DNA from 4 places in the Mesorhizobium sp. B2-3-14 genome. Region 1 is predicted to be linked to each of the others. Evidence: predicted binding sites of a transcription regulator. Region 1 holds the regulator's gene; each other region holds the start of a gene.
The links. The regulator PhoB, encoded in region 1, activates phosphate uptake and scavenging genes when phosphate is short. The targets are predictions, from matches to a motif close to TGTCATNNANCTGTCAT.
Positions count from the first base shown of each region.

Region 1 (8,014 bases):
CACGGCATTCCCGGCCTTAACAGCCTGTTCGCCGGGCCTCCTTATGGCATCGGCCTGCTGACCTCGGCGATGATCCTGGCCATCATGATCCTGCCTTTCATCACCTCGATCACCAAGGATGTGTTCGACACGGTGCCGCCGGTGCTGAAGGAGTCCGCCTACGGCATTGGCTGCACGACCTGGGAGGTAACACGCCGGGTCGTCGTCCCCTACACCCGCATCGGCATCATGGGCGGCGTCATGCTTGCGCTCGGCCGTGCACTCGGTGAAACCATGGCGGTCACCTTCGTCATCGGCAACGCCCACCGGATCAGCGCCTCGCTGTTCGCGCCGGCAACGACGATCTCGGCAACCATCGCCAACGAATTCACCGAAGCCGTCGGCGATCTCTACACCTCCTCGTTGGTGGCGCTCGGTCTGATCCTGTTCGTCATCACCTTCCTCATCCTTGCCATCGCCCGCTACATGCTGATGCGCATCGATGCCCGTACCGGAGTCTGACCGATGTCGACAGCCGCATCGCTTCACCAGAGCCGCAAGCGCAAGAACGGTGTGATGATGACGCTCTGCGTCATCGCCGCCGGCATCGGCCTTGCCTGGCTGGCACTGATCCTCGGCGCGCTGCTCTATAAGGGCCTGTCGGGCGTTTCGCTCTCAGTGTTCACGGAAATGACCCCGCCGCCCGGTGATGCCGGTGGCCTGCTCAACGCCATCTACGGCAGCATCGTGATGACCATTATCGGCATCGTCGTCGGCACGCCGATCGGCGTGCTGGCCGGCACCTACATGGCCGAATATGGCCGCTTTTCGAAGCTCACCACCGTGGTGCGCTTTATCAACGACATCCTGCTGTCGGCGCCCTCAATCATCATCGGCCTGTTCGTCTACGAATTGATGGTGCGGCCGATGGGGCATTTCTCGGCCATCGCCGGTGCCGTGGCACTGGCCATCCTGGTCATTCCCGTCGTGGTGCGTACCACCGAGGACATGCTCAACCTTGTGCCGAACGCTTTGCGCGAGGCCGGCACGGCGATTGGCGCGCCGCGCTGGGTGGTGATTCGTTCGGTGGCCTACCGCGCGGCGATGTCCGGCATCGTCACCGGCATATTGCTGGCCATTGCCCGCATTTCCGGCGAGACGGCGCCGCTACTCTTCACAGCGCTCAACAACCAGTTCTGGTCGAGCAATCTCAATGCGCCGATGGCCAGCCTGCCGGTGACCATCTTCCAGTTCGCTCTCAGCCCTTACGAGGAGTGGCAGCAACTGGCGTGGACCGGCGCACTCATAATCACATTGACGGTTCTCGCGCTCAGCATCTTTGCGCGCAGCCTGACCGGACGCAGAGAGGACAAATGAGCCAGATGTTGTCTCCAGACATGACGATTGCGACAGAGGCAGCCGCCAAGGCGAAGATCGAGGTCAAGAACCTCAATTTCTACTACGGCCAGTCGAAGGCGCTGAAAGACATCACCTTGTCGCTGCCCGAGCGCAGCGTGACGGCCTTCATCGGACCGTCGGGTTGCGGAAAGTCGACGCTGCTGCGCGTCTTCAACCGCATCTACGAGCTCTACCCCAAGCAGACCGCCGAGGGTCAGGTGCTGCTCGACGGCCAGAACGTTCTCGACCGCTCGCAGGACCTCAACCTGTTGCGCACCAAGATCGGCATGGTGTTCCAGAAGCCGACGCCGTTCCCGATGTCGATCTATGAGAATATCGCGTTCGGCGTCCGGCTCTATGAGAAGATCGGCAAGGCCGAGATGGACGGCCGTGTCGAGCAGGCGTTGAAACGCGCCGCGCTGTGGAACGAGGTCAAGGACAAGCTCAATGCCAGCGGCCTCAGCCTGTCGGGCGGCCAGCAGCAGCGGCTTTGCATCGCCCGCACCGTGGCGGTCAAGCCGGAGGTCATCCTGCTCGACGAACCGGCCTCGGCGCTCGACCCATTGTCGACCGCCAAGATCGAGGAATTGATCGACGAGTTGCAGGCCGACTACACGATCGTCATCGTCACCCACAACATGCAGCAGGCCGCGCGCGTGTCGAAGCAGACGGCTTTCATGTATCTGGGCGAGCTGGTCGAATTCGACAAAACCGAGAAAATCTTCACGTCGCCTCGCGAGAAGCGCACGCAGGACTACATCACCGGCCGCTTCGGCTGATCTCACGCATACGAGGACCAGGATCATGGCCGAACACACAGTCGCAGCCTTCGACGAGGATCTCGGACAGATCAGCAGGCTGATCAGCGACATGGGCGATCTCGCCGGCACGATGGTCGGCGGCGCCACCAAGGCGCTGCTGAATTCCGACAACGCGCTGGCACAGCGCGTGGTCTCCGACGACGCCATCATGGACGCGCGCCAGCGCGAACTCGATGATCGCGCCATCACCCTGATCGCCAAGCGCCAGCCGATGGCCGACGATCTGCGTCATGTCGTCGGCTCGATCCGCATGGCGGGCGATCTCGAACGCATCGGCGACCTTGCCAAGAACATCGCCAAGCGCGTCGGCTCGGTCGGCCTCACCGCCACGCCGCGCGACCTGTCGCATTCCATCGACTCCATGGCGCAGCTGGTGCTGATCCAGGTGCAGGGCGTCGTCGAGGAATATGCGGCCGGCGATGCCGCCGCCCTCGCCAAGCTCAGGAATGACGACGAACGCATCGACGTCAAATACACTTCGGTCTTCCGCGAACTCCTGACCTACATGATGGAGGATCCCCGCAACATCACGGCTTGCACGCATCTTTTGTTCTGCGCCAAGAATCTCGAACGCATCGGCGACCATGTGACCAACATCGCCGAGAATGCGTATTATGTGCTGACCGGCACGCAACTGCCCGCCAACCGTCCGAAGCAGGACGAGACGGCGATGTCGGTGCCGGCGGCTTGACGGCAGGGATGATCGATCGATGATCGCGCCACGCATCATGGTGGTGGAGGACGAGGAGCCGCTGGGCGTGCTCCTCCGCTACAACCTGGAGTCCGAGGGTTACCAGGTCGAGGTGGTGACACGCGGCGACGAAGCCGAGATACGCCTCCAGGAAAACGTGCCCGACCTCCTGGTGCTCGACTGGATGGTGCCGGCGGTTTCCGGCATCGAACTCTGTCGGCGCCTGCGCATGCGGCCCGAGACGGAGCGATTGCCGATCATCATGCTGACGGCGCGCGGCGAGGAGAGCGACCGCGTGCGCGGCCTCTCGACCGGCGCCGACGACTATCTGGTCAAGCCGTTCTCGACGCCGGAATTCATGGCCCGGGTCAAGGCGCTGCTGCGCCGCGCCAAGCCGGAAGTGCTGTCCAGCGTGCTCAAGGTCGGTGACATCGTGCTCGACCGCGAATCGCACCGGGTCTATCGCAAGAAGAGCGAGATCCGGCTCGGACCGACCGAGTTCCGGCTGCTCGAATTCATGATGCGCCATCCCGGCCGCGTGTTCTCGCGCAGCCAGTTGCTCGACAATGTCTGGGGCGAGACGATCTACATCGACGAGCGCACCGTGGATGTGCATGTCGGCCGCCTGCGCAAGGCGGTCAACAATGGCCGCATGCCCGATGTGATACGCACCATCCGTGGCGCGGGCTACGCAATCCGCGAGGATTGAGATCAGGCCACGTTCTTGCCGGATCTCACCTGCACGCCCGGCGCGAAGATCTCCTGGTCGACGAAGGTGAGCGCGCGCATGGCGCAGCCCTCGCGGATCAGCGGCAATTCGTTCGGCTCTGTATCGAAGGAAATCGACGTCGAATGCTGGCCGCCGGCGGTCTGGGCGATGGCCTCACGCAAGGCCGGCTCGATCAGATCGAAGGCGGCGGCGCTGACGCCGACCATCGCAACCGGCGCCGGATCGATCAGCGCGAACAAGCTGCCAAGGCCATAGCCCAGCGCCTCGCCGGCCTTGCGATAGGCCTCGCGCTCCGGTCCGTCTCTTTCGCGCGCCGTGGCCGCCAATGCGCGCATGTCGGCGTCGCTGACGTCGACCGGTTTGGCGTCCTCACCCATCTGTCCTGCATTACGCCAGATGGCATAGTTGCCGGCATAGGCCTCGACGCAGCCGCGCCGCCCGCAGCGGCAGAGCGCGCCGCCGGGGCGATGGATCATGTGGCCGAACTCGCCGCCTGAGGAATGGGTGCCGGTGAACAGCTCGCCCTTCAGCACCAGGCCCATGCCGATGCCGTGCGAGAGCAGGATGGCGATGAAGTCGTCGCGGTAGCGCTCGGGGTCGCGCCAGCGCAGCGCCACAGCCATCATGTTGCAGTCGTTCTCCATGGTGGCGGGGATGCCGAATTCGGCTTCGAGTATATCGGCGAAGGCAATGTCCGTCTGCGGCGTGATCGGCGACCACAGCATGGCGCGCGCCTCGGTGTCGGTGATGCCCTGGATCGCCAGCGCGATGCGGGCAATGCTGGCGACATCGAGGTCGGGATCCTCGAGGCGGCGCCGGACGATGGCCACGCATTCGCCGATCAGCGCCTCGCGCGACATGGTCAGCGTGTCCAGCCGGCGCTGCTCCTCCGATATCACCTGGCCGGCGTAGTCGATGACGGCGACGGAGAGGAAATTCAGCGACAGCACCACGGTCATGACCGTCGCGGCCTCGGGGTTGAGACAAAGGCCCACCTGCGGCCGGCCGCGTTTCAGTGAGCCGGCCTCGTTCGGCTTGCCTTCGCTCAGGATACCTTCGCCGATCAGGTCGGCTGATATCGCCGATATGGTCGAGTGGCTCAGGGCGGTGGTGGCGGCGATCTCAGTGCGCGAGGGCTGGCCACCCCGGCGCACGGCTCCAATCACCATTGCGCGGTTGCGCCGGCGCAGATCGTCGTGGCGGATTCCGACCGACATGATTTCCCTCCCCGTCGCCGCGGTTCTTGACGCCCCCTCGAACACCTCCGGCACGGGTCGAATACTGGCAGAAGCGGCTGGGGCTGTCATTTATTTATTGCGGGGCTCGAAAAAAGGCTTCCGGCACCTCAAAATCCGTCAGAATCGATGTTGACAGTGTTCCGGCGATGGACCAGTGTTTTTTCGAGGCTCGAAAAAATTAGGGCCTTTGTGCCGGCCTTAGGGCCAGTTTGGTCGCGCCACACGCGGGCGCAGGGAGGATATCATGAAGAGATTCACAGTCGCCATTCTGGCGGGTGTCGCCATGTCGCTGACGCTGGCGTCGGTCGCGCAGGCAAAGGACAAGGTCATCGGCGTGTCGTGGTCCAACTTCCAGGAGGAGCGCTGGAAGACCGACGAGGCGGCCATGAAGAAGGCGATCGAGGCCGCGGGCGACAAGTACATTTCCGCCGATGCGCAGTCCAATCCCGGCAAGCAGCTGACCGATGTCGAGAGCCTGATTTCGCAGGGTGCCAATTCGCTGATCATCCTGGCGCAGGACGCGTCGGCCATCGGCCCGGCGGTACAGAAGGCGCTCGACGAGGGCATTCCGGTCGTCGGCTATGACCGCCTGATCGAGAACAAGGACGTCTTCTACCTGACCTTCGACAACAAGGAAGTTGGCCGCATGCAGGCCCGCGAAGTGTTCAAGGTGAAGCCTGAGGGCAATTACGTCTTCATCAAGGGCTCCGGCGCCGATCCGAATGCCGACTTCCTGTTCTCGGGCTCGATGGAATTGCTGAAGGCGGCCATAGACAGCGGCAAGATCAAGAATGTCGGCGAAGCCTATACGGACGGCTGGCTGCCCGCCAACGCCCAGAAGAACATGGAACAGTTCCTCACCGCCAACGACAACAAGGTGGACGCCGTGGTCGCCGCCAATGACGGCACCGCCGGCGGCGTCGTCGCGGCGCTGACGGCGCAGGGGCTCGCCGGCACCGTGCCGGTCTCCGGCCAGGACGGCGACCACGCCGCGCTCAACCGCATCGCGCTCGGCACCCAGACCGTGTCGGTGTGGAAGGACGCGCGCGAACTCGGCAAGAACGCCGCCGAGATCGCCTCGCAACTCGCCGACGGCAAGAAGATGACCGACATCGCCGGCGTGAAGGACTTCACGACGCCTGGCGGCAACACCGTCAAGTCGCTGTTCCTGACCCCGGTGGCCATCACCAAGGACAATCTCAACCTCGTCATCGACGCCGGCTGGATCAAGAAGGACGAAGTCTGCACGGGCGTTGCCGCGGGCAGCGTCGCGGCCTGCAACTGAGCTTGATCGCCTGAAAAGTCGGAAACGCCGCGGCGTGGAACGGTCAGTGTTCTGAACACTGGCCGTTCCAATTTCCTTGTCTTCGCAATTCCGGACAAAAACCCTTACGCACTTTTCCTGGAATTGCTTCCAAGCCGCGGCGTTTTCCCGACAAGATTTGTGTTTCCGCCGCTGGCGGCTAACTTCTGGGCTCTGGTCCGGCTCCGCGTCAGACGGCAAGCCGCTGGGAGGACATCATGACCGACACGACCTCAACCTCGCAGGCCGATACGGCGCGTGCGTCGGAACTCGGCGCGGTCGCGCGTTTCCTGAAGGCGACCGAGATCGATACCCGCATGCTCGGCATGATCGGCGCGCTGCTGCTGATCTGGGTCGCGCTGCATGTGATTTCGAGCCTGCGTCTTGGTGTCAATCCGCTCGATTTCGACAGCCGCACGTTCCTCACGCCACGCAATCTGTGGAACCTGTCGGTGCAGACGTCCGCGGTCGCCATCATGGCCTGCGGCATGGTGCTGGTCATCGTCATGCGCAACATCGACCTGTCCGTCGGTTCCGCCGAGGGCTTGATCGGCATGGTCATGGGCTTTGCGCAGGTACATTTCCTGGTTCGGTTCGTAGGACTTGAACTCGGCAACCCATGGATCTGGGTCCTGGCACTGGTCATCGGTCTGGCGCTCGGGCTTTTGATCGGCGCCTTCCAGGGCTTCGTCATCGCCTATCTCGAAGTGCCGGCCTTCATCGTCACGCTGGGTGGCCTGCTGGTCTGGCGCGGCGCCGCCTGGTGGGTCACGTCAGGCCAGACGGTGGCACCGCTCGACGCCACGTTCCAGCTTATGGGCGGCGGACCGGCCGGATCGATCGGCGCCACCTGGAGCTGGGTCGTCGGCATCGTCGCCTGCCTGGCCGTCGTGTTCGCGCTGTTCAACGGGCGGGTCCAGCGCAAGCGCTTCCGCTTCCCCCTGCGGCCGATCTGGGCCGAGACGCTGCTCGGCGTCGTCACCTGCGCCGTCATCATGGGCGCGGTCTGGCTAGCCAACTCCTATCCATGGCCGATCGGGATCGTGAACCGGTACGCGGCCGCCAACAACATCACCGTGCCGGAGGGCGGGCTGTTCATCGCCCACGGCATCGCCATACCGGTGCTGATGGCGGTCGCCGTCGGTCTGGTCATGACCTTCATCACCAACCGCACCCGTTTCGGCCGTTATGTCTTTGCTATCGGCGGCAATCCGGAAGCGGCCAATCTCGCCGGCATCAACACGCGCTGGATCACCATGAAGGTGTTCATGATCATGGGCGTGCTGGCCACGATCGCCGCCGCCATTTCGTCGGCCCGGCAGAACTCGTCCACCAATGTGCTGGGAACATTGGATGAGCTGCTGGTCATTGCCGCGGCCGTCATCGGCGGCACCTCGCTTGCCGGCGGCTCGGGAACCATCATCGGCGCCATGCTCGGTGCATTGCTGATGCAGTCGCTGCAGTCGGGCATGGTGCTGCTCGGTGTCGATTCGCCGTTGCAAAGCATCGTCGTCGGCGCCGTGCTGGTCATCGCCGTCTGGCTCGACACCGTCTATCGCAAGCGGGTTTAGGGATACGACCATGGCTGACAAAACCGCTCCCGTAAGGGCCCTCACAACTGCGCCCACTGGCACGCCGCTGGTCGACATGCGCAACATCTCGATCGCCTTCGGCGGCATCCGCGCCGTCGACGACGCCTCGATCGATCTTTTCCCCGGCGAGGTCGTGGCACTGCTCGGCCACAACGGCGCCGGCAAGTCGACGCTGATCAAGATCCTGTCCGGCGCCTACAAGCGCGATGCGGGCCAGATCTTCGTCAATGGCGAGGAGGCAGCGATTTCCAACCCGCGCGAC
Region 1 covers NZ_VFVP01000003.1:323,783-331,796, forward strand. The annotation lists gene pstC (phosphate ABC transporter permease subunit PstC) at 1-501, shown strand, start outside; gene pstA (phosphate ABC transporter permease PstA) at 505-1,356, shown strand; gene pstB (phosphate ABC transporter ATP-binding protein PstB) at 1,353-2,156, shown strand; gene phoU (phosphate signaling complex protein PhoU) at 2,182-2,889, shown strand; gene phoB (phosphate regulon transcriptional regulator PhoB) at 2,909-3,598, shown strand; gene FJ950_RS10465 (ROK family protein) at 3,601-4,836, opposite strand; gene xylF (D-xylose ABC transporter substrate-binding protein) at 5,102-6,142, shown strand; gene FJ950_RS10475 (sugar ABC transporter permease) at 6,379-7,731, shown strand; gene FJ950_RS10480 (ATP-binding cassette domain-containing protein) at 7,742-8,014, shown strand, end outside.

Region 2 (8,014 bases), on a different contig from region 1:
GCCCATCGGCACGCCCTTGAAGACCACGATGCGCAGCAGCGCCGCATCCGGGCGCAGCAGGACGAGATTGGCGCCGGCCAGCCGCAACGGATGCTTGCGCACGTAGAGCACGACGAGGATGGCGACGACGCTCACGGTCTGGCCGATCAGGGTCGAGGTGGCGGAACCGGCGATGCCGAGTTCAGGAAACGGGCCGATGCCGCGGATGAGCAGGGGATTGAGCACGATGTCGAGCACGACCGCCAATGCCATGAAGATGAAGGGGGTGCGTGAATCGCCCGCACCGCGCAGCACGGTCATGACGAAGGACAGAAGGTTCATCATCGGCACGGCGACGAAGATGATGCGCAGGTAGGAGCGTGCGAGCGGCAAGGCGTCGGCCGGCGTGCCGAGCGCGCCCAGGATGGCATCGACCCAGATCCAGCCGCAGACCGCGAACACCACTGAAACGAGGAAGAAGAAGGTGGCGCTGGTGCCGACGATGCGGCGCGCCTCGGGCAGGTCGCGGGCGCCGACCGACTGCGCCACCAGGATGGTGGCCGCCATGCCGATGCCGAACACCGTGCCGAGGATCAGGAACAGGACGAGGTTGGCGTTGGACGTCGCGGTCAGCGCCGACTCGCCGAGGAAGCGGCCCACCCAGACGGCGTTGACCGAGCCGTTCAGCGATTGCAGCACGTTGGAGCCGAGCACCGGCAAGGCGAAGAGCAGCAGCGTGCGCGGGATCGGGCCGCTGGTCAGGTCGCCGGTACGCCGGCGTGCGGGCATTTTTTCGTCCATGGCGGCCAACCTGGCAAATGTGACTCTGGCCCGCGACGATATCGCAGGCCGGACCGAGATGCACCCTGCGCCGAGGCGCAGTGACCGTCGATCGGTCAGGCACGCCGGAATGGAATTCCATCGGCAAGAACGTCGTCCGGCTGCGTGCGCTTATGAACCAGGACATCATCGACCTCCCGCTCAGGTCTTCGTGCGGCCCAACCTGTCGGCAGCCGGCAAGATCATGGCCGTGTCGAGCAGGACGGCCGAGCCGATCGATGCCGGCGTGCCGAAGGACGCGGAATTCCTGAAGTAGGCCTTCACCACCTGCTCAAGCGGACGCGCCAGGCGCGCCCGCTTGAGCAGTGATCGTTACTTCTTGCCGAGACCTGGCAGCGTGACCTGATAGACCAGGAACATGGTGTCGACATCGGCGCCGTCGTCGGCCTTGTAAGGCGCGCCGACCTGGAAGCCGTCCTGGGCGAGGAAGTCATTGTCGTTGCCGACGAACAGGAAATAGTCGTCGGGCAGCTTGGGATCGAGGACGCTGGCCAACGACATCGCTTCCCACTTCTCCGAAAGCTCGTTGTGGTCCTTCGCGCCGCCATTGTGCAGGCCGAAGTGGCCAAGCGCGGTGGCGTCGTTGATGTCTATGAACGGCGTCAGCTTGGCCGGCGTCACCGAGGGATCAAGCACGCCCTTGGGGGCGACCGGCTTGTCGGCCGCGTCGAAGGCGCCGCCCGCGATGTCGGTCGCGCCGGAGACGTCGACGATGTTGATCTGGCGGTAGAGCGAAGCGTCACCCTTCTTCAGGCCCTGGCCGTTGCCGCTGTCGCGCGCCAGCATCAGGAAGGACGTGGCCGAAAGCGCCACGATCTCGCTCTGCGCGGCGATTTTGGTCTTGCCCTTGGCATCCTTGAACACCGGCAGCGGCACGACATATTCATGCGCGAGCTTCAGATGGGCGAGGTCGGAGGCATCATAGACCAGCGCCCGCGTGTTCTGCCGTGTCGAGGGTGAATCGCCGCCATCCTGCCGGGGCGCCGACTGCAGCACGGCGATCAGGAACTTGCCGTCCGGCGTCATCGCCATGCCTTCGAGGCCCTGGTTGTTCTGGCGCCCGGTTTCGGGATCCTTCGGATCAGGGTCGGCGGCGCCCGGGCCGGGATTGTCGGAGGAGAAGTTCGGCGCTCCCTTGCGCATCGGCACGAGAGCCGCAGGCGGCTGGGTCGCCGACATCAGGCGGCCTTGCGCGGAGAACCTGTAGATGTTGGGGCCGTACTCGTCGGAGATGAACATCGAGCCGTCCGGCAGCCGCACGATGGCTTCATTGTCGAGCGCGAGCTTGCCATTGGTGGCGACGGGCAGCATGGGCATGTCGCCGGCCGCGGCGCGTACGTCCGACAGCGGATCGAGGCCGGTGGCATCGGCGTCCTTGTCGTCGGTGAGAAGCATGGTGTCGGCAAGCGTCGCCTTGACGCCCGTCTGCTCCTGGCCGGCTGCGGGAGCAGCGCCCGGCGCGACAGGCGTGAACTCGATGGCAATGGTGTTGAGGCGCGGCCGGTAGTCGGTGGTGCCGGCGACATTGTAGCCACGGTCGGGCAATAGCCAGAGCGATCCCTTGTAGGTGCCGGCATCATGCGTCCAGCCCGAAATGTCGATCGCCATGCCCGAGCCCGAGCCGAAGGTCTCGCCGAACTTGTCGCGCTGGTCGGCCGGGATGCGGCCGACGCCGACGAGGCCCTTGTTGATGTAGGCCACGCCATCGGCAAGCGCCGGGGTGAGGGCGGTGAACAAGGCCAGCGCGACGCCGAGCGAGGCGGTTCGGTGCAGGTGTTTCATGGACAATCCTCTTTGTGACGAAGCACGCCGGAGCGGCCGAAGGAAAAATGAAAAAGAGGTGCCGCATCGATGATGCCGCGCGTGCCTCCCCGAAAGCGATCTAAGGCGTCAACATGATGCTTGCGTGACAGTGGGCGACACGGGTCAGCCGGTATCTCCATGTGCTGATAAAAAACGCTGGAGAGCGGGAATTGGTGACCTCCCATGGAGCGTGCTTGGCGTACTAGACACTTATGTCTAGTACGGATATGATGCCGGCTTCGAACTGACCGGGAGGGGAAGCTTCGAAGCCGCACTATCGCGCAGTGGTCATCGGGGGTGGCGTTGTCGGCGCCTCGGGCGGATTTGGCTACACGATCGGCAAGAGCGTCGCGCTGGCGTTGGTGGACGACGATTTCGCCGGGGAGGGGATGGCGCTTTGCGTGCACATTGTCGGCGTCGAACGGACGGCGCGGGTCATCGCGGCTTCGCCCTACAGTCCCCAGGGCAGGGCGATGCGGCAATGAGGAGGAGTTTCTGATGGTCGATGACGCTGCACGGGATACAAGGCGCGAACGCCGGCGGGGACGCATGGGCGAGGCGGGCAGCGAATCAAGCCGCAAGCCCAATTACCGGTCGCTGAAGAATCCGTTCCTGCCGCAGCCGATCTTTTCCGACGACCAGGTGGCGTCGATCCACGGCACGGCGCTGCGCGTGCTGGAAGAACTGGGCATCAAGGTGCTGCTGCCCGAGGCGCGCGAGGTGCTCGCCCGCGCCGGCGCCCTGGTCGACCCCGACACCGACATGGTGCGTATAGGCCGCGACATGGTGGCGGTAGCCTTAGCCTCGGCGCCGCGATCGATCCACGCTTATGCCGGAGCGCGCGATCGCGACCTGTCGCTCGAACTGGGCTCGATGACATTCCTGGCGGGCTCCGGCGCGCCCAATGTCACCGATCTCGAGCGCGGCCGGCGGCCCGGGACGCTGGTCGCCTTCGAGGAGTTGATCAAGCTGGTGCAGCATTTCGACGTCTTGCACATGCTGGGGCCGTGCATCGAACCGCAGGACATCGACAATCGTTTCCGCCACTATGCCGTCAACCGGGCGCAGCTGACCCTGTCGGACAAATTCCCGTTCGTGTTCGCGCGTGGCACGCCGCAGGTCGATGACAGTTTCGAGATGATCAGGCTGGCGCGCGGGCTGTCCGAGGACGAGTTCCGCTCGGGCGCGCATTGCTACACCGTCATCAACACCAACTCGCCGCGCCAGCTCGACATTCCGATGGCGCAAGGCATCATCGATTTCGCCAAGGCGGGCCAGGTCCTGATCATCACGCCGTTCTGCCTGGCCGGTGCGATGGCGCCGATCACCGTGGCCGGCGCGCTGACCTTGCAGCATGCCGAAGCGCTGGCCGGGCTGACGCTGGCGCAGATCGTGCGGCCGGGCGCGCCGGTGGTCTACGGTTCCTTCTCCTCCAATGTCGACATGAAATCGGGCGCACCGGCCTTCGGCACGCCGGAGCACGTGAAGGCGACACTGGGTGCAGGCCAGCTGGCGCGCTTCACCGGTCTGCCCTGGCGCTCGGGCGGCGGCAGCGCGGCCAACATTTCGGACGCGCAGGCCGCGCACGAGACGCAGTTCGCGCTATGGGGCTCGGTGCTGTCGGGCGCCACCGTCTGCATCCACGCGGCCGGCTGGCTGGAAGGGGGCTTGAGCGTTTCCCTGGAAAAGCTGGTCACCGACATCGAGGCGCTGCAGACGGTCGCGGAACTTTGTGCGGCGACCCCCGGCGACGACGACGCAATAGGCTTCGAGGCGATCGCCGAAGTGCAGCCGGGCGGCCACTTCTTCTCGGCCGGCCACACCATGGCGCGCTACCGCACCGCCTTCTACGAGCCGCTGGTGGCCGACTGGTCGAATTTCGGCAACTGGACGCAAAGCGGCTCGAAGACCGCCACCGAACGCGCCACCGGCATCTGGAAGCGCACCCTTGCCGATTTCGAGCCGCCGGCCGCGGCGGCCGCCACGTCAGGCGTGCTCGACGCGTTCATCGCGCGGCGCACGGAAGAGGGCGGCGCTGCGCCGGTGTCGTGAGATAGTTCGCGGATCCATCATCCCGAATTGTGGCCGTGATCCCGGAACCCGCGGCGCGTCCCACGCATTCATGGATGCGGGCCAATGCCTGGCTCCATCCGCGAGCCGTTGAGGGAGGACGACATGGGTTTCGACCAGTACCACGAACCGCCGGAAGAACTGTCGCAGGAAGTGCGGACCTTTGCCCGCATGATCACCTCGCTGATCGAGGAGGCGGAAGCGATCAGCTGGTACGAACAGCGCATGTCGGTCGAGAAGAACCCGCAGGCCAAGGCGATCATGAAGAACGCGCAGAGCGAGGAGTTCAAGCATTTCGGCATGGACCTCGAATTCCTGCTGCGCCAGAAGACGGACTGGCGCGTGGAACTGAAGGAAATCCTGTTTACGACGGGCGATATCGTGAAGGCCGGGGAGCGGGGCGAGAAGAAGGTGGATTGAGGCGGGACGTCAGCCTTCGAGGCTGGCAGCCTCACACTGGCAGCACAAACCCGTCCAGCACGCGCTTCTGGCCGGCCTTATCGAAGTCGATGGTCAGCTTGTTGCCCTCGATGGCTGAAATGTTGCCGTTGCCGAATTTCTGGTGGAAGACGCGGTCGCCGACGCTAAAGGCGGACGGCGTGTCGGAGACGGATTTGGCGACCAGTTCACCGTCTATGGTGCGGCCTTTGACGCTGGTGCGGCCGGCGCCGTAGCCGGAGTCTGTTTCCCCATAGCCGATGCGTTCGACCTGATGGCCCGAACGCGTGCCCCAGTTGCGGTCGGTCGCCTCGGTGCGGTTGGCCTGCGCACGCTGCCAACCCGGCGTCGAATAGGTGTTAGAGAAGGCGCCGGATTTTTCCCCGCCGCCCGAAGTGCCGCCGATATTGTCGAAGCGCGAAGCGCCATAGGGGTTCTGTCTTCCTGCCCCCTGGCCGCCGCCGCGGCCGGATGCGAACGAGCCGCCGCCATAGGGATTGCCGTAGCCGCCATAGGAGTTGCCGGCTTCGGCGACCTCGACATGGGCTTCCGGCAGTTCCTCGAGAAAGCGCGACGGGATGGTCGATTGCCAGAGCCCGTGGATGAGGCGGTTGGAGACGAACCAGATATGCAGGTTCTTCTTGGCCCGCGTCAGCCCGACATAGGCGAGCCGCCGCTCTTCCTCGAGCCCGGAGCGGCCGCCTTCGTCGAGTGCGCGCTGATGGGGAAAGAGGCCTTCTTCCCAGCCGGGCAGGAAGACGGTCTCGAATTCGAGGCCCTTGGCCGAATGCAGCGTCATGATGGAGACGGCATCGAGCCCGGCATTCTGCTCGGCATCCATGACCAGCGCGACATGTTCGAGGAAGGAGCGCAGCGATTCGTACTCCTCCATCGAACGGATCAGTTCCTTCAGGTTCTCAAGCCGCCCCGGGGCTTCCGCCGAGCGGTCGTTCTTCCACATGTCGGTGTAGCCGCTCTCCTCGAGAATAGTCTCGGCGAGTTCGGTGTGCGGCGTGGTTTCCAGCGCCTTTTGCCAGCGTTCGAAATTGGCCGCGACCTCGCGCAGCGCGGCGCGCGGTTTCGGCTTCAGCTCGTCGCTTTCCGCCAGTGTACCCGCCGCCTCCAGCATCGGGATGCGCAAGCCGCGCGCGGTGTCGTGGATCTGGCGGATGGTCGCTTCGCCCAAGCCGCGCTTGGGCACATTGACGATGCGCTCGAAGGCGAGGTCGTCGGTGCTGTTGGCGACGACGCGGAAGAAGGCCAGCGCGTCGCGGATTTCCATGCGCTCGTAAAAACGCGGACCGCCGATGACGCGGTAGTTAAGGCCGAGCGTGATGAAGCGGTCCTCGAAGGCGCGCATCTGGAAGGACGCGCGGACCAGGATCGCCATGTCGTTCAAATTGTGCTTCTGGCGCTGGTAGGCCTCGATGGTCTCGCCGATGGCGCGGGCTTCCTCCTCCGAATCCCAGGCGGCGTGGACGTTGACCTTGCCGTCCTCCGGATCGTTGCGGTCGGTGAACAGCGTTTTGCCGAAACGGCCCTCATTGTAGGCGATGAGATGGGAGGCGGCGCCCAGTATGTGCGCGGTCGAGCGGTAATTGCGCTCCAGCCGGATGATGGTGGCGCCCGGAAAATCCTTGTCGAAGCGCAGGATGTTGTCGACCTCGGCGCCGCGCCAGCCATAGATCGACTGGTCGTCATCGCCGACGCAGCAGATGTTAACTTTGTTTTCGCTCACGGGCTGTTCCGCGCCTGCCGGCGCGGGCCCTCCGCGGGGGCCTCGCAACGGCTCGGACGCCCGGTCGGACTTGCGGCCTTCGGCCGAAACTGCTGAATCGTCCTCTGGAGTTGCGGGTCTATAGCCACCCGCGTCCGTTCCATCCGAAACACCGGAAAAACTTGGAACGCGCCCACCCGGAGAACCACTTCGCGCTGGTTGTGATCCGCTCGGCCTTTGCGCCAAGAGACGCAGCCACATGTATTGGGCAGTGTTGGTGTCCTGGTACTCGTCGACGAGGATGTATTTGAACCGCCGGTGATAGTCCTTCAGCACATCGGGATTGGCGCGGAGGATGCGGATCGGGTGGCAGAGCAAATCGCCGAAATCGCAGGCGTTCAGCGTCTGCAGCCGCTCCTGATAGGCCTTGTAGAGCTCGCGGCCCTTGCCGTTGGCGAAGCTGCGCGCATCGCCCTCGGCGATATCGGCCGGACCCTGGCCCTTGTTCTTCCAGCCGTCGATCATCTGGGCGAACTGTTTCGCGGGCCAGCGCTTGTCGTCCAGGCCCTCGGCCTGGATCAGCTGCTTGATCAAGCGCACGACGTCGTCGGTGTCGAGGATGGTGAAGTCGGACCTCAGGCCGGCAAGCTCGGCGTGGCGGCGCAGCAGCTTCACGCCGATCGAGTGGAAGGTGCCGAGCCACGGCATGCCCTCGACATTGCCTTCGCCGATCAGGATGCCGATGCGCTGTTTCATCTCGCGCGCGGCCTTGTTGGTGAAGGTGACGGCCAGGATCTGCGAGGGGAAGGCCCTGCCGGTGGCAAGGATGTGGGCGATGCGGGTGGTCAGCACGCGCGTCTTGCCCGTGCCGGCGCCGGCCAGCACCAGAACCGGGCCTTCGGTGGTCTCCACGGCCAGCCGCTGCTCGGGATTCAAGCCCCTGAGATAGTCGGGCGCATTGTTTTGGCCGCCGCGGGCAGCCATGGCGCGCGCGGCAATGCCCGACGGGGCCGTGGGCCGCGCATTGGGTTCGTCGAAAAAGGGCATGTCTTCGGAAAAGCCGGACATCTCCCCCGAATGTAGTGATTCGGGAGGGAAAGACCAGAACTGTCTACGTTTTGTTCCGGTAAAGTGCCCGATACGGCGGCTTCACCGATATGGGAACCG
Region 2 covers NZ_VFVP01000002.1:169,448-177,461, forward strand. The annotation lists gene FJ950_RS05435 (MATE family efflux transporter) at 1-768, opposite strand, end outside; gene FJ950_RS05445 (esterase-like activity of phytase family protein) at 1,132-2,601, opposite strand; gene FJ950_RS05450 (glycine cleavage T C-terminal barrel domain-containing protein) at 2,907-3,107, shown strand; gene FJ950_RS05455 (trimethylamine methyltransferase family protein) at 3,121-4,674, shown strand; gene FJ950_RS05460 (hypothetical protein) at 4,798-5,112, shown strand; gene FJ950_RS05465 (UvrD-helicase domain-containing protein) at 5,144-7,915, opposite strand.
Region 2: FJ950_RS05445 (esterase-like activity of phytase family protein) is a predicted target of PhoB. The motif match lies at 2,715-2,731, and genes of this name have one in related genera.

Region 3 (8,014 bases), on a different contig from region 1:
TCAGCGACGATCTCGAGGACGGCGTCGTCGGCAAGGGTTTCCCGATCGAGATCTACAATGTGCTGGGCGCCGGTGACGCCTTCATGTCCGGTCTGCTGCGCGGCTGGCTCGGCGGTGAAAGCCTTGCCACGGCGGCGACCTGGGCCAATGCCTGCGGCGCCTTCGCCGTGTCGCGGCTGCTCTGCGCGCCGGAATATCCGACCTTCGAGGAGCTGCGGTTCTTCCTCGAGAACGGCAGCAAGCATCGCGCGCTGCGCAAGGACGAGGCGATCAATCACATCCATTGGGCAACCACACGCCGGCGCGACATCCCCTCGCTGATGGCGCTCGCCTGCGACCACCGTGTGCAGCTCGAGGATGTGGCGGCCAAGACCGGCGCCGATCCGGCGCGCATCCGCGATTTCAAGGTGCTGGCGGTCAAGGCAGCGGCCAAGGTCGCCGCCGGCCGCGACGGCTATGGCATGCTGATTGACGAGAAACATGGCCGCGAGGCGATGTTCGAATTCGCTCGCCACCCCTTCGCCTGGCTTGGACGCCCGGTGGAACTGCCGGGCTCGCGGCCGCTGCGCTTCGAATTCTCGCAGGACATCGGCTCGCAGCTTACCGAATGGCCCGTCGATCACTGCATCAAGTGCCTGTGCTTTTATCATCCCGACGATCCGGCGGAACTGAAGGAAGAACAGCAGCAGAAGCTGCGCGCGCTGTTCGAGGCCGCGCGCAAAGTTGGACGCGAACTTCTCATCGAGATCATCGCCGGCAAGCACGGCAAGCTCGACGACACGACGATCCCGCGCGCGCTGGAGGAACTCTATGCGCTCGGCATCAAGCCGGACTGGTGGAAGCTCGAACCGCAGGCGTCGAGCGGCGCGTGGGCCAAGATCGAGGCGGTGATCCTGAAGCACGATCCCTGGTGCCGGGGCATCGTGCTGCTTGGCCTGGAGGCGCCGCAGGACGAGTTGGAGGCCGCTTTTGCCGCCACGGCCAACGCGCCCATCGTCAAGGGCTTTGCCGTCGGGCGCACCATCTTCGTCCACGCAGCCGAACAATGGCTGGCCGGCAGGATGTCGGATGACGAGGCTGTCGCCGACATGGCGTCGCGCTTCGAACAGTTGACCGAAGCGTGGCTTGCCGCGCGCGGCCGCAAGGCGGCATAACAATACGCAACGGCGTAGGGACTGCGGAGGAAAACACCATGAGCCAGACAATCCGCCTGACGATGGCGCAGGCGCTGACCCGCTTCCTGTCCCGCCAGATGACCGAGATCGACGGGAGAAAAACGCCGATCTTCGGCGGCGTCTGGGCGATCTTCGGCCACGGCAATGTCGCCGGCATCGGCGAGGCGCTCTACCATGTGCGCGACGAATTGCCGACCTTCCGCGCCCACAACGAGCAGGCGATGGCGCATGCGGCGATCGCCTATGGCAAGGCCAATTTCCGCCGCCGTTTCATGGCCGCGACCTCTTCGATCGGCCCCGGCGCGATGAACATGGTGACGGCGGCGGCCCTCGCCCACGTAAACAGGTTGCCCGTCCTGTTTTTGCCGGGCGACGTCTTTGCCAACCGCATTCCCGATCCCGTGCTGCAGCAGGCCGAGGATTTTTCCGACGGCACGGCGACGGCCAACGACTGCTTCCGCCCGGTGTCGCGCTATTTCGACCGCATCACCCGGCCGGAGCAGATCATCCCGGCGCTGAGCCGCGCCATGCAGGTGCTGACCGATCCGGCCGAATGCGGCCCGGTGACTTTGTCGCTTTGCCAGGACGTGCAGGCCGAGGCCTATGACTATCCCGAGAGTTTCTTTGGCGAGCGGATGTGGCGCCAGCGCCGGCCGCGTCCGGACCGTGACGAACTGGCGGCGGCCGTGGCGGCGCTCGAGGGAGCCAGGAAGCCGCTGATCATCGCCGGCGGCGGCGTGCTCTACTCTCAGGCTTCCGACGAACTGGCCAAGTTCGCCCAAGCCGCCGGCATTCCGGTCTGCGAAACGCAAGGCGGCAAGTCCTCGCTGCCGGATGATCACCAGCTCAACATGGCAGCGGTCGGTGTTACCGGCACTTCGGCCGCCAACCGGCTGGCGGAAGAGGCCGACGTCGTGCTCGCCATCGGTACGCGGCTGCAGGATTTCACCACAGGCTCGTGGGCGCTGTTCAAGAATTCCGGCAAGACCATCATCGGGCTCAACGTGCAGCCCTTCGATGCCGGCAAGCACCGGGCGCTGCCGCTGGTCGCGGATGCCTGGGAAGGGCTGGCCGAGTTGGGAACCGCGCTGCAAGGCTGGAAGGCGCCCGCCGCCTGGACCGACAATGCGGCCGCCGGCAAGAAGGCCTGGCAGGCCGATGCGGCCAAGGTGACGGCCTCGACCAACGCTGCTTTCCCCTCGGATGCGCAGGTGATCGGCGCCGTGCAGCGCGCCATGGGCTCAGGCGTGACGCTGCTGCATGCGGCAGGCGGACTTCCCGGCGAACTGCACAAGCTCTGGCAGGCCGGTGCCCCGGGCTCCTACCACGCCGAATATGGCTTCTCGACCATGGGTTACGAGATCGCCGGCGGGCTCGGCACCAAGATGGCCAAGCCCGACGAGGAGGTCGTCGTCATGATCGGCGACGGCTCCTACTTGATGCTCAACTCCGAGATCGCCACCTCGGTGATGCTCGGCCTGAAGCTGACCGTGGTGCTGCTCGACAATAGGGGTTTTGGCTGCATCAACCGGCTGCAGATGGCGACCGGCGGCGCCAACTTCAACAATCTCTTGCAGGACTCGCGCCATGAAATCCTGCCCGACATCGACTTTGCCGCGCATGCGGCGAGCATGGGCGCGATATCAGAGAAAGTGCCGTCGATCGCCGAGCTGGAAAACGCGCTGCAAAAAGCCAAGAAGAACGACCGCACCACCGTGCTGGTCATCGACACCGATCCGCTGGTTTCGACCGATGCCGGCGGCCATTGGTGGGACGTGGCGGTGCCCGAGGTCTCGGCGCGGCCTCAAGTGAACGCCGCGCGCAAGGCCTATGACGAGAAGCGGCGGATGCAGAGCGTCGGCGATTGACGCCAGCTCCCTTCTCCCGGTCACTATACGGGGAGAAGGTGCGGGCATGCGGATGAGGGGCGGCGCTAGCGCCAAAAAAATTGAACTGTCTAATCCGGAGTGACGACTTGAAAGCCAAATTGGGCATGTCCCCCATCGCGTGGTGGAACGACGATCTTGCCGAACTGAGCGATGACGTGTCGCTGGAGGAATGTCTGCGCCAGTCGCGCTCTGCGGGCTTCACCGGCATGGAGATGGGCCGGCGCTTTCCCAACGACCCCGCCATCATGCTGCCGATCCTGAAGGCCGCCGACGTGACGCTGTGCGGCGGCTGGTTTTCCGGCACGCTGGTGGACGAGGAGATGGCTGCCAACAAGGACCGCATCCAGCCGATGATCGACCTGTTCAAGGCGGTCGACGCGCCCTGCATCGTCTATGGCGAGGTCGGCCGCTCGATCCAGGGCGACCGTTCCAAGCCGCTCGCCACCAAGCCGAAGCTGACTGGCGACGAGATGAAGGCCTACGCGCGGCGCCTGACCGAATTCGGCGAATGGTGCGCCGAGCAAGGCATGCCGCTGTCCTATCACCATCACATGGCGGCTGTGGTCGAGACCGAGCCGGAGCTCGATGCCTTCATGCGCCATTCCGGCGAAGGCATCCCACTGCTGCTCGATGCCGGACACCTCGCCTTTGCCGGCGGCGACGTGCTGCGCGCCATCGACAACCACCACAAGCGCATCAGCCACGTCCATGTGAAGGACGTGCGCATGGGCGTGATCGAGAAGCTCGACCGTACGAAGCAGTCCTTCCTCGACGCCGTGTCGCTCGGCGCCTTCACCGTCCCGGGCGACGGTTCGCTCGATTTCGGCGCCATCGTGCAGCGCTTCGCCGACCACGGCTATGAAGGCTGGTTCGTGGTCGAGGCCGAGCAGGACCCGAAGAAGAACCCGCCGCTGAAGATGGCGCAGGTTGGCCACAAGGAGCTGATGCGGGTGATGACATCAGCCGGTTACACGGTGGAGACGCAAGGGTTTCCGAATGCCTGATCGGGTTCTCGCCGGGCCGGGCTTGCTGTAGGCTGGCCAGATGAAAGATTCCGAGCACCCCTTCTTCCGGCCATTGTGGCGGCGTGTCGCCGTCGTCGCGGTCTGCCTCATCTGGTCGGTCATCGAGTTCGCCACCGGCACGCCGTTCTGGGGCGTCATCGCGCTCGGCTTTGCCGGCTACGGCGCCTGGCAATTTTTTTATCTTTATAAGCCGGCCGACGAGACGAAGCCTCCGGCCGATCCGAAGGAATAGGCGGTCCATGGCGCGAGCAGTTTTGTGGATTGGATACTGCGAGCGTAACGGATCGCACACATCGGCGATTGGCCGAAACGCCCCTCGCTTCGTCATCCTAGGGTCTTCGCGACGGAGCTTCGCTCCTGCTCCGCCCTAGGATGACGAAGTTGGAAGGCTAGGATAGGAGAGACAAAATGTCGAAACTGCTCGTCAAAGCCGACAAGGGCCATGGCCGCGTCGCCCATGTGACGCCGAAAAGCGCCGGCTGGACCTATGTCGGTTTCGACCTGCATCGGCTGAAGCCGGGCGAAAGCGCCTCGGGAAAGACGGACGACCGCGAAGTCTGCCTGGTGTTCGTGACCGGCAAGGGTACCGCGAAAGCCGGCGGCAAGGATATCGGCCTGCTCGGCGAGCGCATGTCGCCCTTCGATGGCAAGCCGTGGTCGGTCTACGTGCCGCAGGGATCGGACTGGTCGGTAACGGCCGATACCGAGCTGGAACTTGGCGTCTGCTCGGCGCCTGGTCTTGGCGGTGGCCTGCCGGTCCGGGTGATCGGACCGGACGATCTCGGCCAGGAGGTGCGCGGCAAGGGCACCAATACGCGTTACGTCACCAACATCCTGCCGGAAGGCCAGCCGGCCGACTCGTTGCTGGTCGTCGAGGTCATCACGCCCGGCGGTCATACGTCGAGCTACCCGCCGCACAAGCACGACCAGGACAATCTGCCTGCCGAATCCTATCTCGAGGAAACCTACTACCATCGCCTCAACCCGCCGCAGGGCTTTGCCTTCCAGCGCGTCTACACCGATGCCGACAAAAGCGGACATCGCGCGCTGGACGAAGCCATGGCGATCGAGGACGGCGATGTGGTGCTGGTGCCCAAGGGCTATCACCCCTGTGCCGCCTGCCACGGCTATGACCTCTATTATCTCAATGTGATGGCCGGACCGAAGCGGACCTGGAAATTCCACAATGCGCCCGAGCACGAATGGTTGATGAAGGCCTGACCGTCTCGCGTTTCCGGCCGAACTTATTGGTCCAGCTGGGAAAAATCGTCGGCTAAGGACCCTAGGGGTCGATTTGCCTTCTAAAACCCGTCAAAGCTTCGTCAATCCGTCATGGAAATCACCTATGGCAACGGTTCTGACGAGGACTTCCCATGCGTTATGCCATTTATTTCACCCCCCGGCAGGACGAGCCGCTGGCGCGCATCGCCGCCGACTGGCTGGGCCGCGATCCGTTCGGTGCCGCGACCAGGCCGGTTGAGGCCGTTGCCGATCTGTCGGCGGCGGAAGTGGCCTTCCACACCGCCTCGGCACGCCGCTACGGCTTTCACGCGACGCTGAAGGCGCCCTTCCACCTGGCTGCCACGGAGACCGAGACCTCGCTGCGCGCGGCGCTGGATCATTTTGCCGAGGTTACGCCTGTCGTCACGATCCCGCGCCTGGTCGTCAGCCAGATCGACAGCTTCTTCGCGCTGGTGCCGGAAGGGCCGCTGCCTCCGCTCAACCGCTTCGCCGACAATGTGGTACGCGATTTCGACCGGTTTCGCGCACCGCTGTCAGAGGCCGAGATCGAGCGGCGCAGCCCGGATTCGCTGAAGCCGGCCGAGTTTCGTAATCTTTGCCAATGGGGCTATCCCTATGTCTTCGAGACCTTCCGCTTCCACATGACCCTGTCCGGCCGGGCCGGCCCACAGGAAAGCCCTCGCCTGCGCGCGGCGATCGACAGCCTGTTCGCCGATGTGTTGCGCCAGCCCGTGCTCGTGGACGCGCTGACATTGTTCGTCGAACCCGAACCCGGCGCGCCATTCATGGTGCTTTCCCAGCACGCGCTCGGACGCCGCCCGGCCCGGAAAACCGCCTGAACGAAACCCGACTGCAAGAACCAAGGACTACCCGCAATGACCGCCGAAACTGTTCTTTCCAACGCCCGCATCGTTCTTGCCGACGAGATCGTCGAAGGGTCACTGGTGCTGCGCGATGGCTTGATCGCCGGCATCGATGGCGATGCTGCCCGGACCGGCGAGGACATGGGCGGCGACTTTATCATTCCAGGGCTGGTCGAACTCCACACCGACCATCTCGAGGGCCATTATGCGCCGCGGCCGAAAGTGCGCTGGAACCCGATCGCCGCGGTGCTCGCCCATGACGCGCAGGTGGCGACCGCCGGCATCACGACCGTGCTCGATGCCTTGCGCGTCGGCATGGACGAGGACGCCGACCTGACATTGGACGACATTCGCAAGCTGGCCGATGCGATCGAGGACAGCGTCGCGCGGGATCGTCTGCGGGCCGATCACTTCCTGCATCTTCGCTGCGAGGTTTCAGCACCGGATTGCCTCGACGCATTCGCCAATTTCGACGGTGACGAACGGGTCAAGCTGGCGTCGCTGATGGACCATGCGCCAGGCCAGCGCCAGTTCGTCAACCTTGAAACCTATGCCTACTACTACCAGCGCAAGCTGAAACTCTCGGATCGCGATTTCCAGAAATTCTGCGAGAAGCGGATGGCCGAATCGGCACGCAACTCTGGGCCGAACCGCGTCTTCATCGCGGCCGCCTGCCAGGAGCGCGGCATCGTGCTCGCCAGCCACGACGATGCGACGTCGGCTCATGTCGACGAGGCCATCGAGCAGGGCGTGCGGGTCGCCGAGTTCCCGACCACCGAGGAAGCGGCGCGGGCCTCGAAGGCCGCCGGGCTCGGCGTGCTTATGGGCGCGCCGAATGTCATGCGCGGCGCCTCGCATTCGGGCAATGTCTCGGCACGCACCTTGGCCAGCGATGGCCTGCTCGACATCCTGTCGTCCGACTACATTCCCTTCAGCCTGATCCAGTCGGCCTTCTTCCTGGGCGACATGGTGGAAGGCATTTCGCTGCCGCAGGCCGTCGCCATGGTTTCGAAGAACCCGGCGCAGGCCGTCGGCCTCGACGACCGCGGCGTCATCGAGCAGGGCCGTCGCGCCGATCTGGTGCGCGTGCGCGTCGACGATCATGTTCCGGTCGTGCGCACCGTCTGGCGGCAGGGGCGCCGGGTGGCATGATGGTGTCGGCCTCGATCGAGCGCGAACTGTCCGCCGAAACCTTTCCGATCCGTCACGGCGTCTTTGTCGCCGTCGTGGGCCCCAGCGGTGCCGGCAAGGACACGGTGATCGGCTATGCCAAGGCGCTCTTTGCCGACGAGACGCAGCTGGAGTTCGTGCGCCGCGTCATCACCAGGCCGAGCGATGCGGCGAGCGAGGACCACGATACGCTGGCCGACGCCGCCTTCGCCGAGGCCGATGCCGACGGCGCTTTCGCCGTCTCCTGGGAAGCGCATGGCCTGCGCTATGGTCTGCCTGCCGATGTCGACTGGTCTGTTTCCAATGGACATGTCGCCGTCGCCAACGTGTCGCGCGCGATCATCCCCACCTTGCGCGAGCGCTATGCCAATCTGGCGATCGTCGAGATCACCGCTTCGCCCGAGGTGCTGGCCGAGCGGCTGGCCATGCGCGGTCGCGAGTCGCGCGGCGAGGTGCTGGCGCGGCTGGCGCGCAGCGCCAATATGAGCTTGTCCGGCCCTGGTGTCACGTCGATCGACAACAGCGGTCCGCGCGAAGTGGCCGGCGAGCGTTTCGCCGAAGTGCTGCGTAAGGCCATGGCGTTTTCCGACATGTCGGGCCTGATCTGATCCGGACTTGTTTCACCCGCCTGCTTGCGCTGTCGCTGGAAA
Region 3 covers NZ_VFVP01000001.1:973,587-981,600, reverse strand. The annotation lists gene iolC (5-dehydro-2-deoxygluconokinase) at 1-1,154, shown strand, start outside; gene iolD (3D-(3,5/4)-trihydroxycyclohexane-1,2-dione acylhydrolase (decyclizing)) at 1,193-3,043, shown strand; gene iolE (myo-inosose-2 dehydratase) at 3,151-4,068, shown strand; gene FJ950_RS04595 (DUF3329 domain-containing protein) at 4,109-4,321, shown strand; gene iolB (5-deoxy-glucuronate isomerase) at 4,498-5,310, shown strand; gene FJ950_RS04585 (DUF1045 domain-containing protein) at 5,463-6,170, shown strand; gene FJ950_RS04580 (alpha-D-ribose 1-methylphosphonate 5-triphosphate diphosphatase) at 6,207-7,346, shown strand; gene phnN (phosphonate metabolism protein/1,5-bisphosphokinase (PRPP-forming) PhnN) at 7,343-7,972, shown strand.
Region 3: FJ950_RS04585 (DUF1045 domain-containing protein) is a predicted target of PhoB. The motif match lies at 5,407-5,423, and genes of this name have one in related genera.

Region 4 (8,014 bases), on a different contig from region 1:
ACATCACCCCAAACTCGGCGAGTTCGGCTACGCCGGCGACGATCACGTCGTTCCCTTCGAGGTCGGTCCGCTCGACGTGCGCGGCCGCACGGTCCAGCTTGGGCCGATGCTCGACGCCATCCTTGGCCGCCACGATTATCCCGAGCCGGTCGCCCGCCTGCTGGCGGAAGCCTGTGTGCTGACGGTTCTGCTCGGCACCTCGCTCAAATTCGAAGGCAAGTTCATCCTGCAGACCCGCACCGACGGGCCTGTCGACATGCTGGTCGCGGACTTCTCCACGCCCTCGGCACTGCGTGCCTATGCACGCTTCGATGCGGATCGGCTCGAAGCACTGGTCGCGGCAGGCGAGACGTCCCAGCAGACGCTGCTTGGCAGCGGCGTGCTGGCGCTGACCATCGACCAGGGCGCCCATACTCAGCGCTACCAAGGCATCGTCCAGCTCGACGGCGAAACGCTGGAAGACGCGGCGCGCACATATTTCCGTCAGTCGGAACAGATCCCGACCGATATCAGGCTCTCGGTCGCCAAGCTGCTGACGCCCGGGATCGGCGGCGCGCGCGAGCAATGGCGCGCCGGCGGCATCCTGGCGCAGTTCCTGCCGCAATCGCCCGAGCGCATGCGCATTCCGGACCTGCCGGGTGGGGACGGCGATCCGCGCGAGGGAGTCCACGATCCGGCTGATAATTCCTGGCAGGAACTCCTGGCCTTGCTCGGCACCATCGAGCCGACCGAATTGATCGACCCGACCATCGGCGCCGAGCGGCTGCTCTATCGTCTGTTCCATGAGCATGGCGTGCGCGTCTTCGGCGGCGTTCCCGTGGCCGACCAGTGCTCATGCTCCCGCGACAAGATCCGTGGCATCCTCGAAGGCTTCTCAGCGCAGGAGATCAAGGACAGCACCGAGGATGGCGGCATCCATGTCGCCTGCGAATTCTGCTCGACGCAGTACGACTTCGATCCAGCCGAGTTTGCGGCTCAGTAAAGCCTTTCCTTCTCTCCGTTCTGCGGGGAGAAGGTGCCCGAAGGGCGGATGAGGGGCGACGCGACCGTCGGCCCTCAGTTCACCGTGCGCCTTGTCCCCGGCAGATCGAGCGAGAAGGCCGGGATGGCGATGTCGAACGTCTCGCCGCGCTTGTTGCGCATCGTGTAGCGTCCGACCATGATCCCGGAGGGTGTCGAGAGCGGGCAGCCGGACGTGTACTGATAGCTGTCGCCGGGATTGAGTTCCGGCTGGTCGCCGACAACGCCCGGCCCGCGGACCTCCTCGACCCGGCCGGCACCATCGGTGATGTGCCAATAGCGCGACAGAAGCTGCACGAACTCGTCAGACTGGTTGTCGATCGTTATCTGATAGCCCCAGACGTAGCGGTTCTCCTGGGGATCTGAACGATCCTCCAGATAGAACGGCCTGACCTGCACTTCGATGTTGCGCGTCACGGCGCGGTACATGAGCGGCTCCAAAACAATCCGACGACTTTCGACGCTCGCGGTGAGCAGGTCAACGTGCGCGTCTTGTCGCGCCTGGGATTGAAACGCAGGTGCCGGCAAAGAATGTCATTTAAGTGACACACGACAATGGTGGTGTGCGCGAACCGGGCGACTCGGCCCTCTGTCGAACTGTTGAAAACGGCCGCGACGCGGGCCGACTTCCGGAGTGACCAGATCTCGATGGAACTCACTCTCATATCCGCCTCGCTTTCGACCGCACTCATCCTCTCAAACGCTGCCAGCATCCTGCTTGCCGCTTCACAGCTGAAACGGCGCACCACGATTGCCCCGCCGGCGGGCAGATCGCCGGCGGTGTCGATTGTCGTCCCGTCGCGCGGCGTCGAGCCATTCACACATGAGACGCTGGAACGCGCCTTCGCGCTCGACTGGCCACGCTACGAACTGATCTTCTGCGTCGCCCATGCCGACGACCCGGTGGTCAAACTGATAAACAGGGCGATTGCCCGGTTTCCGCAGGTGCCGGCCCGGCTGTTGATCGGCGACGACCGTGTCAGTGCCAATCCAAAGCTCAACAATTGCGTCAAAGGCTGGGAAGCGGCGCGCCACGACTGGATCATTCTTGCCGATTCCAACGTTCTGATGCCGAGGGACTATGTCGAGCACATGATGGCGGCGTGGCAGCACGGTACCGGCCTTGTCTGCTCGACGCCGATCGGCTCCAGGCCAGATGGTTTCTGGGCCGACGTCGAATGCGCCTTCCTCAACACATTGCAGGCCCGCTGGCAGTATGCCGGCGAGGCGCTCGGCCTCGGCTTCGCGCAGGGCAAGAGCATGCTGTGGAACAAGCCGATGCTGGACGCCAATGGCGGCATCCGCGCGCTGGCCGCCGAGATCGCCGAGGACGCCGCCGCGACCAAGCTGGTGAACGGCCTCGGCCTGCGTGTCAACCTCGTTGCGGCGCCCTTCGAGCAGCCGCTCGGCCAGCGCACGTTTGGCGAGATCTGGTCGCGCCAGGCCCGCTGGGCGCGCCTGCGCCGCGTCACCTTCCCGCTGTTCTTCGCGCCCGAGATCCTGACTGGCGCGGCGGTCCCGTTGGCTCTTGCGCTGATTGCCGCGGCGAGCGCCGGCGTCAGTCTCTGGGCAACCGCGATTGCCGTGCTGGCGGCGTTCTATCTTCCGGAATGCGCTCTGGCCCTGGCCAAGGGTTGGCACGTCTCGACGCGCATGATCGCGGCGACGGTCGCGCGGGACGTCATGCTCCCGGCCATCTGGGCGCGCGGCTGGCTCGGCGGCTCCGTCGACTGGCGCGGCAACGCCATGACCATCCGCACCAAGACGGCGGAACTGGAGGAGACGCCGTCGAGCGCCTGATCGCTGCTGACGACGCTGCCTGGACGAAACCTATTTGGCGGCCTTCAAGGCTTGGGCGATATCTTCCAGCAGGTCGTCCGTATCCTCCAGGCCGACCGACAGCCTGAGCGTACCTGGCCCGATGCCGAGTTCGGCGCGGGCCTCATCGCTGAGGTTCTTGTGGGTGGTCGTCGCCGGATGGGTGATCAGGCTCTTGGCATCGCCCAGATTGTTCGAGATCAGCACGATGTCGAGGGCGTTCTGCAGGGCGAAGGCCGCCGGCTTGCCGCCCTTGACGTCGAGGCAGATCAGCGTCGAGCCACCCGACATCTGCTTCTTGACGATATCGGCCTGCGGGTGGTCGGCGCGGCCGGGATAGATGACGCGGGCGATCTGCGGCTGCCCGGCCAGGAAGTCGGCGATCCTGCCGGCGCTCTCGGTCTGCTGGCGCACGCGCAGCGGCAAGGTTTCCAGGCCCTTCAGCAGCGTCCAGGCGTTGAACGGCGACAGGCTGGGACCGGTGTGGCGGAAATAGTCGTGCAGGTTCTCGTCAATCCACTTCTTGTCCGACAGGATGACGCCGCCCAGGCAGCGGCCCTGGCCGTCAATGTGCTTCGTGGCCGAGTAGACGACGATGTGCGCACCAAGCTGCAACGGCTTCTGTTGCAGCGGCGTGGCAAAGACATTGTCGACGACCAGCCGCGCGCCGATCGAATTGGCAAGCGAGGCGACGGCGGCGATGTCGACGACCTCGAGCGTCGGGTTGGTCGGGCTTTCCAGGAAGAACAGCTTGGTGTTCGGCCTGACCGCCTTTTCCCAATTGGCGATCTCGGTGCCGTCGACCAAGGTCGCCTCGATGCCATAGCGCGGCGCCAGCGTCTCGACCACCCAGCGGCAGGAGCCGAACAGCGCGCGCGCGGCCACGATGTGGTCGCCGGCCTTGACGCTGCACAGAAGGGCAGCCGTCACCGCCGCCATGCCCGACGCCGTGGCGCGCGCGTCTTCGGCGCCTTCAAGCGCGCACATGCGCTTTTCGAACATGTCGACGGTCGGGTTGGCGTAGCGCGAATAGATGAAACCAGGCTCTTCGCCCTTGAAGCGGGCCTCGGCGGCCTGCGCCGTCTGATAGACATAGCCCTGGGTCAGGTACATCGCCTCGGAGGTTTCGCCGAAGCCGGAACGCAGGGTTCCGCCATGCACGAGTGCCGTCTGAGGTTTCCAGTTGCGCTTCTTGGTGCTCATCGCTTTGTTCCAGACACAAAAAAACCGGCCGCGAAAGTCGCAACCGGTCCATACGGCCTTGCGGCCCGACGGTCCTTTAGCGACTTGTTTAACGTGGCTGCAAGCCGACCGGCCAAATCACCACGGGATAACGACCCTTTAGACCCGCGCCACGCTTGCGTCAATTGCCGGCTTCATTAAGACGTTTGTACCAAGGCAGGTTCCGCAGAAGTGCCCGGCGGTTTTGCGGCAAGATCCTGCAACAAACAAGAACCTGCAACGAAAGAGACCAGTCTTGGGGCGGAGCCAGACTTTGCGGCAGACAGGCATTCTTCCCGATCAGGACATTTCGGCGCTGTTCCGGTCCGGCGCGCTGAAGTCGCCGCGCGCGCTCGATGCCGACCAGATCCAGCCGGCAAGCCTTGATCTCAGATTGGGCGAAAGGGCCTGGCGGGTTCGCGCCTCGTTCCTGCCCGGTCCCAACCACAAGGTGTCGGAAAAGCTCGATCGGCTGCAACTGCACGAGATCAGTCTGACCGAAGGCGCGGTCCTCGAAACCGGCTGCGTCTATATTGTGCCGCTGCTCGAAAGTCTGGCCCTGCCGGCTGACATTTCGGCCTCGGCCAATCCGAAGAGCTCGACCGGGCGGCTCGACATCTTCACCCGCGTCATGACCGATCGGGGCCATGAGTTCGATAAGATCGCCGCCGGCTACACCGGTCCGCTCTATCTCGAGGTCAGCCCGCGCACCTTTCCGATCATCGCGCGCACGGGTTCGCGCCTGTCTCAAATCCGCTTTCGCACCGGCAATGCGCTGCTCTCGGAAGCCGAGTTGCATGAGCTGCATCGTGCCGAGATGCTGGTCGCCACGGAGCCGCCGAACATTTCCGGCGGCGGCATCGCGCTGTCGATCGACCTCAATGGCGACAAGGATGGGTTGGTCGGCTATCGCGGCAAGCACCACACCGGCCTCGTCGATGTCGACAAGCGCGCCGCGCAGGATGTCCTCGACTTCTGGGAGCCGATCCACAAGAGCCGCGCCGGCGAACTGGTGCTCGATCCCGACGAGTTCTACATCCTCGTCAGCCAGGAGGCGGTGCATGTGCCGCCGCTCTACGCCGCCGAGATGACGCCGTTCGATCCGCTGGTCGGCGAGTTTCGTGTCCACTATGCCGGCTTTTTCGATCCGGGTTTCGGCCATTCGGCGGCCGGCGGCACCGGCAGCCGGGCGGTGCTCGAAGTGCGCAGCCACGAAGTGCCGTTCATCCTCGACCACGGCCAGATCGTCGGCCGGCTGGTCTACGAGCATATGCTGAAGCGACCGCAGGCGCTCTACGGCACCGATCTCGGCTCGAACTACCAGGCGCAGGGCCTGAAGCTGTCAAAGCATTTCCGCGCCGTGCGCTAAGGTTGAAGCTGCCGACCTCGCTCTTGTGGGAGAGATGCCCGGCAGGGACGTGACGGAAACCTATTGCTAGATCGGCGGGACAGCGCCCCGCTCTGGCTTGCCAGCCATTCCCCACGAGAGGGGAATCACGCGCTCATGGATTCAAAGCGCCTTCACCGACACCTTCACCGGCTTCTCGATCTCGAGCGGGTTGCGCAGCGGCAGTCCGAAGTCCCCGGCCTCGATCTCGAACACGTCGCCGGCTTCCGTCTTGATGCCGTCGGCGAAGGATAGCGTCGCTGTGCCGAACATATGCACATGCACGTCGCCAGGCTGGCGGAAGGCCGAATATTTGAAGTGGTGGTGTTCGAGATTGGCGATGGTGTGGGACATGTTCGTTTCACCCGACAGGAAGGGCTTTTCCCACAATGCCTTGCCGTCGCGCAGGATACGCGACGTGCCGCGGATGTCCGAAGGCAGGTCTCCGATCAGGATCTCCGGGCCGAAGGAGGCATTGCGCAGCTTGGAATGGGCGAGGAAGAGATAGTTGACGCGCTCGGTCACATGGTCCGAGAATTCGTTCGACAAGGTGAAGCCGACGCGGAATGGCGCCCCGTCATCGCCGATGACATAGATCCCGGCGACCTCTGGTTCCTCGCCGGCATCCTTGGCAAAGGCCGGTGACATGAGCGCCGCGCCAGGCGCGACTGCCATGGTGCCGTTGCCCTTGTAGAACCATTCCGGCTGCACGCCGACCTGGCCTTTCGCGGGCTTGCCGCCTTCCAGTCCCATGCGGAACATCTTCATGGAATCGGTGAGTTGCTCCTCGCCGTCGGTGCTGAGCTTCTTGTGCATGGAATCGCGCGTCGCGGCCGACCCCAGATGCGTCAGCCCGGTGCCGGTCAAGTGCAGATGCGCCGGGTCGGGGTGGTTGATCGGCGACAGCAGGCGCCCCCGCTTGTAGGCGGCGTCGAGATCGATCGTCTCGCCAAGCCCCTTGCGTTCGATCAGGGCGGCCAGGCCGACGCCGGTGCGGGCGGCCTCCATCGCCAGCGAATAGACGCTGCGTGCCCCGTTGATGATCCGGGTCTTCCCGCCGCTGCGGGCAACGACACGGATCGTCTCGGCGTCGTCGAGAATCTGCGAGATCAGCATGATCAGTCCTCTCTCATTTATCTGTATCCGGCTGCCAATGGGCAAATCCTAACCGGCGCGGCGCGGAAACGCGCCACGGTTGAAACGCTTCGTCCGGATTGCGTTCGCGAGCCTGGTCCTTCCCCGGACTTCTTGGTGCCGACGGGCTGCCGGCAGCTTCGCGATCTAGAACCCGTATGCCTCCTAGTCCTCGCCCCCGGCCCTCAAGCCTTGTTCTTGTTGTAGACGTCGAAGATCACGGCCCCGAGCAGCACCAGGCCCTTGACCACCTGCTGCCAGTCGACATTGACGCCCATGATCGACATGCCGTTGTTCATCACGCCCATGATGAAGCCGCCGACCACCGCGCCGATGACTTGGCCGACGCCGCCCATCGCCGAGGCGCCGCCGATGAAGACGGCCGCGATCACGTCGAGCTCGCTGCCGAGGCCCGCGGCCGGCACGGCCTGGCCGAGACGTGCGGCGATGATCAGCCCGCCGAGCGCCGACAGAACGCCCATGTTGACGAACACCCAGAGCGTCAGCCTTTCGGTGTTGATGCCCGACAGTTGCGCCGCCTTGGCGTTGCCTCCCATGGCGTAGATGCGGCGGCCGATGGTCATGCGCTTGGTGACGAAGACGAACAGCGAGATCAGCAGGCCCATCACCAGGAGCACGATCGGCAGGCCCCGATAGGTCGCGAACTGGAAGACCAGGAAGAGCGCCAGTGCGCTGCCGACCAGGGTCTTGATGACGAACAGGGTGAAAGGCTCGGCCTCATAACCGTGGAGTTCGCGCTTGCGTCGCGTCCTGAAGCCGAAATAGGCGTAGGCGAGCACCGCGATCAGGCCCAGCACGACTGTCGTCATGTGAAGCGTCAGGCCACTGCCCAAAACGGTCTTGCCGGCCGCGTTCACCGTCGGCGGGATCAGGGTCAGCGGACCGATGACATCGGGGATGAAACCGGAACTCAGCGCCTTGAAACTGTCGGGAAGCGGGCCGACCGAGGAGCCGCCGCCAAGCAGCGCCTGGCAGATGCCGCGGAAGATCAGCATGCCGGCGAGCGTCACGATGAAGCTTGGTATGCGGTGATAGGCGATCCAGTACCCTTGCGCGCCACCGATCAACCCGCCGACGATGAGGCAGACGATCGAGACAACGAGCGGATTGCTGAATATGCCGAGCGGCCAGATGACCATCATCATGGCGGCAAGCGCGCCGATGAAGCCGGCGACCGATCCTACGCTGAGATCGATGTAGCCGGCGACGATGACCAGCAGCATGCCGAGCGCCATCACGATGATGAACGAGTTCTGCTGCACCAGGTTGCTGAGGTTGACCGGTTTGAACAGCGTTCCCGACGTCGTGTACTGGAAGAACAGCATGATGACGATCAGCGCGATGATCAGGCCGTATTCGCGCAGGTTCGTCGTCAGCGCCGAGACGGCGACGCGAGGACCCTGCTTGACGTCC
Region 4 covers NZ_VFVP01000001.1:315,874-323,887, reverse strand. The annotation lists gene FJ950_RS01445 (Hsp33 family molecular chaperone) at 1-982, shown strand, start outside; gene apaG (Co2+/Mg2+ efflux protein ApaG) at 1,057-1,449, opposite strand; gene FJ950_RS01435 (ceramide glucosyltransferase) at 1,669-2,820, shown strand; gene FJ950_RS01430 (O-succinylhomoserine sulfhydrylase) at 2,851-4,041, opposite strand; SAM riboswitch at 4,098-4,175, opposite strand; gene FJ950_RS01425 (2'-deoxycytidine 5'-triphosphate deaminase) at 4,334-5,428, shown strand; gene araD1 (AraD1 family protein) at 5,570-6,562, opposite strand; gene mmsB (multiple monosaccharide ABC transporter permease) at 6,766-8,014, opposite strand, start outside.
Region 4: FJ950_RS01435 (ceramide glucosyltransferase) is a predicted target of PhoB. The motif match lies at 1,553-1,569, and genes of this name have one in related genera.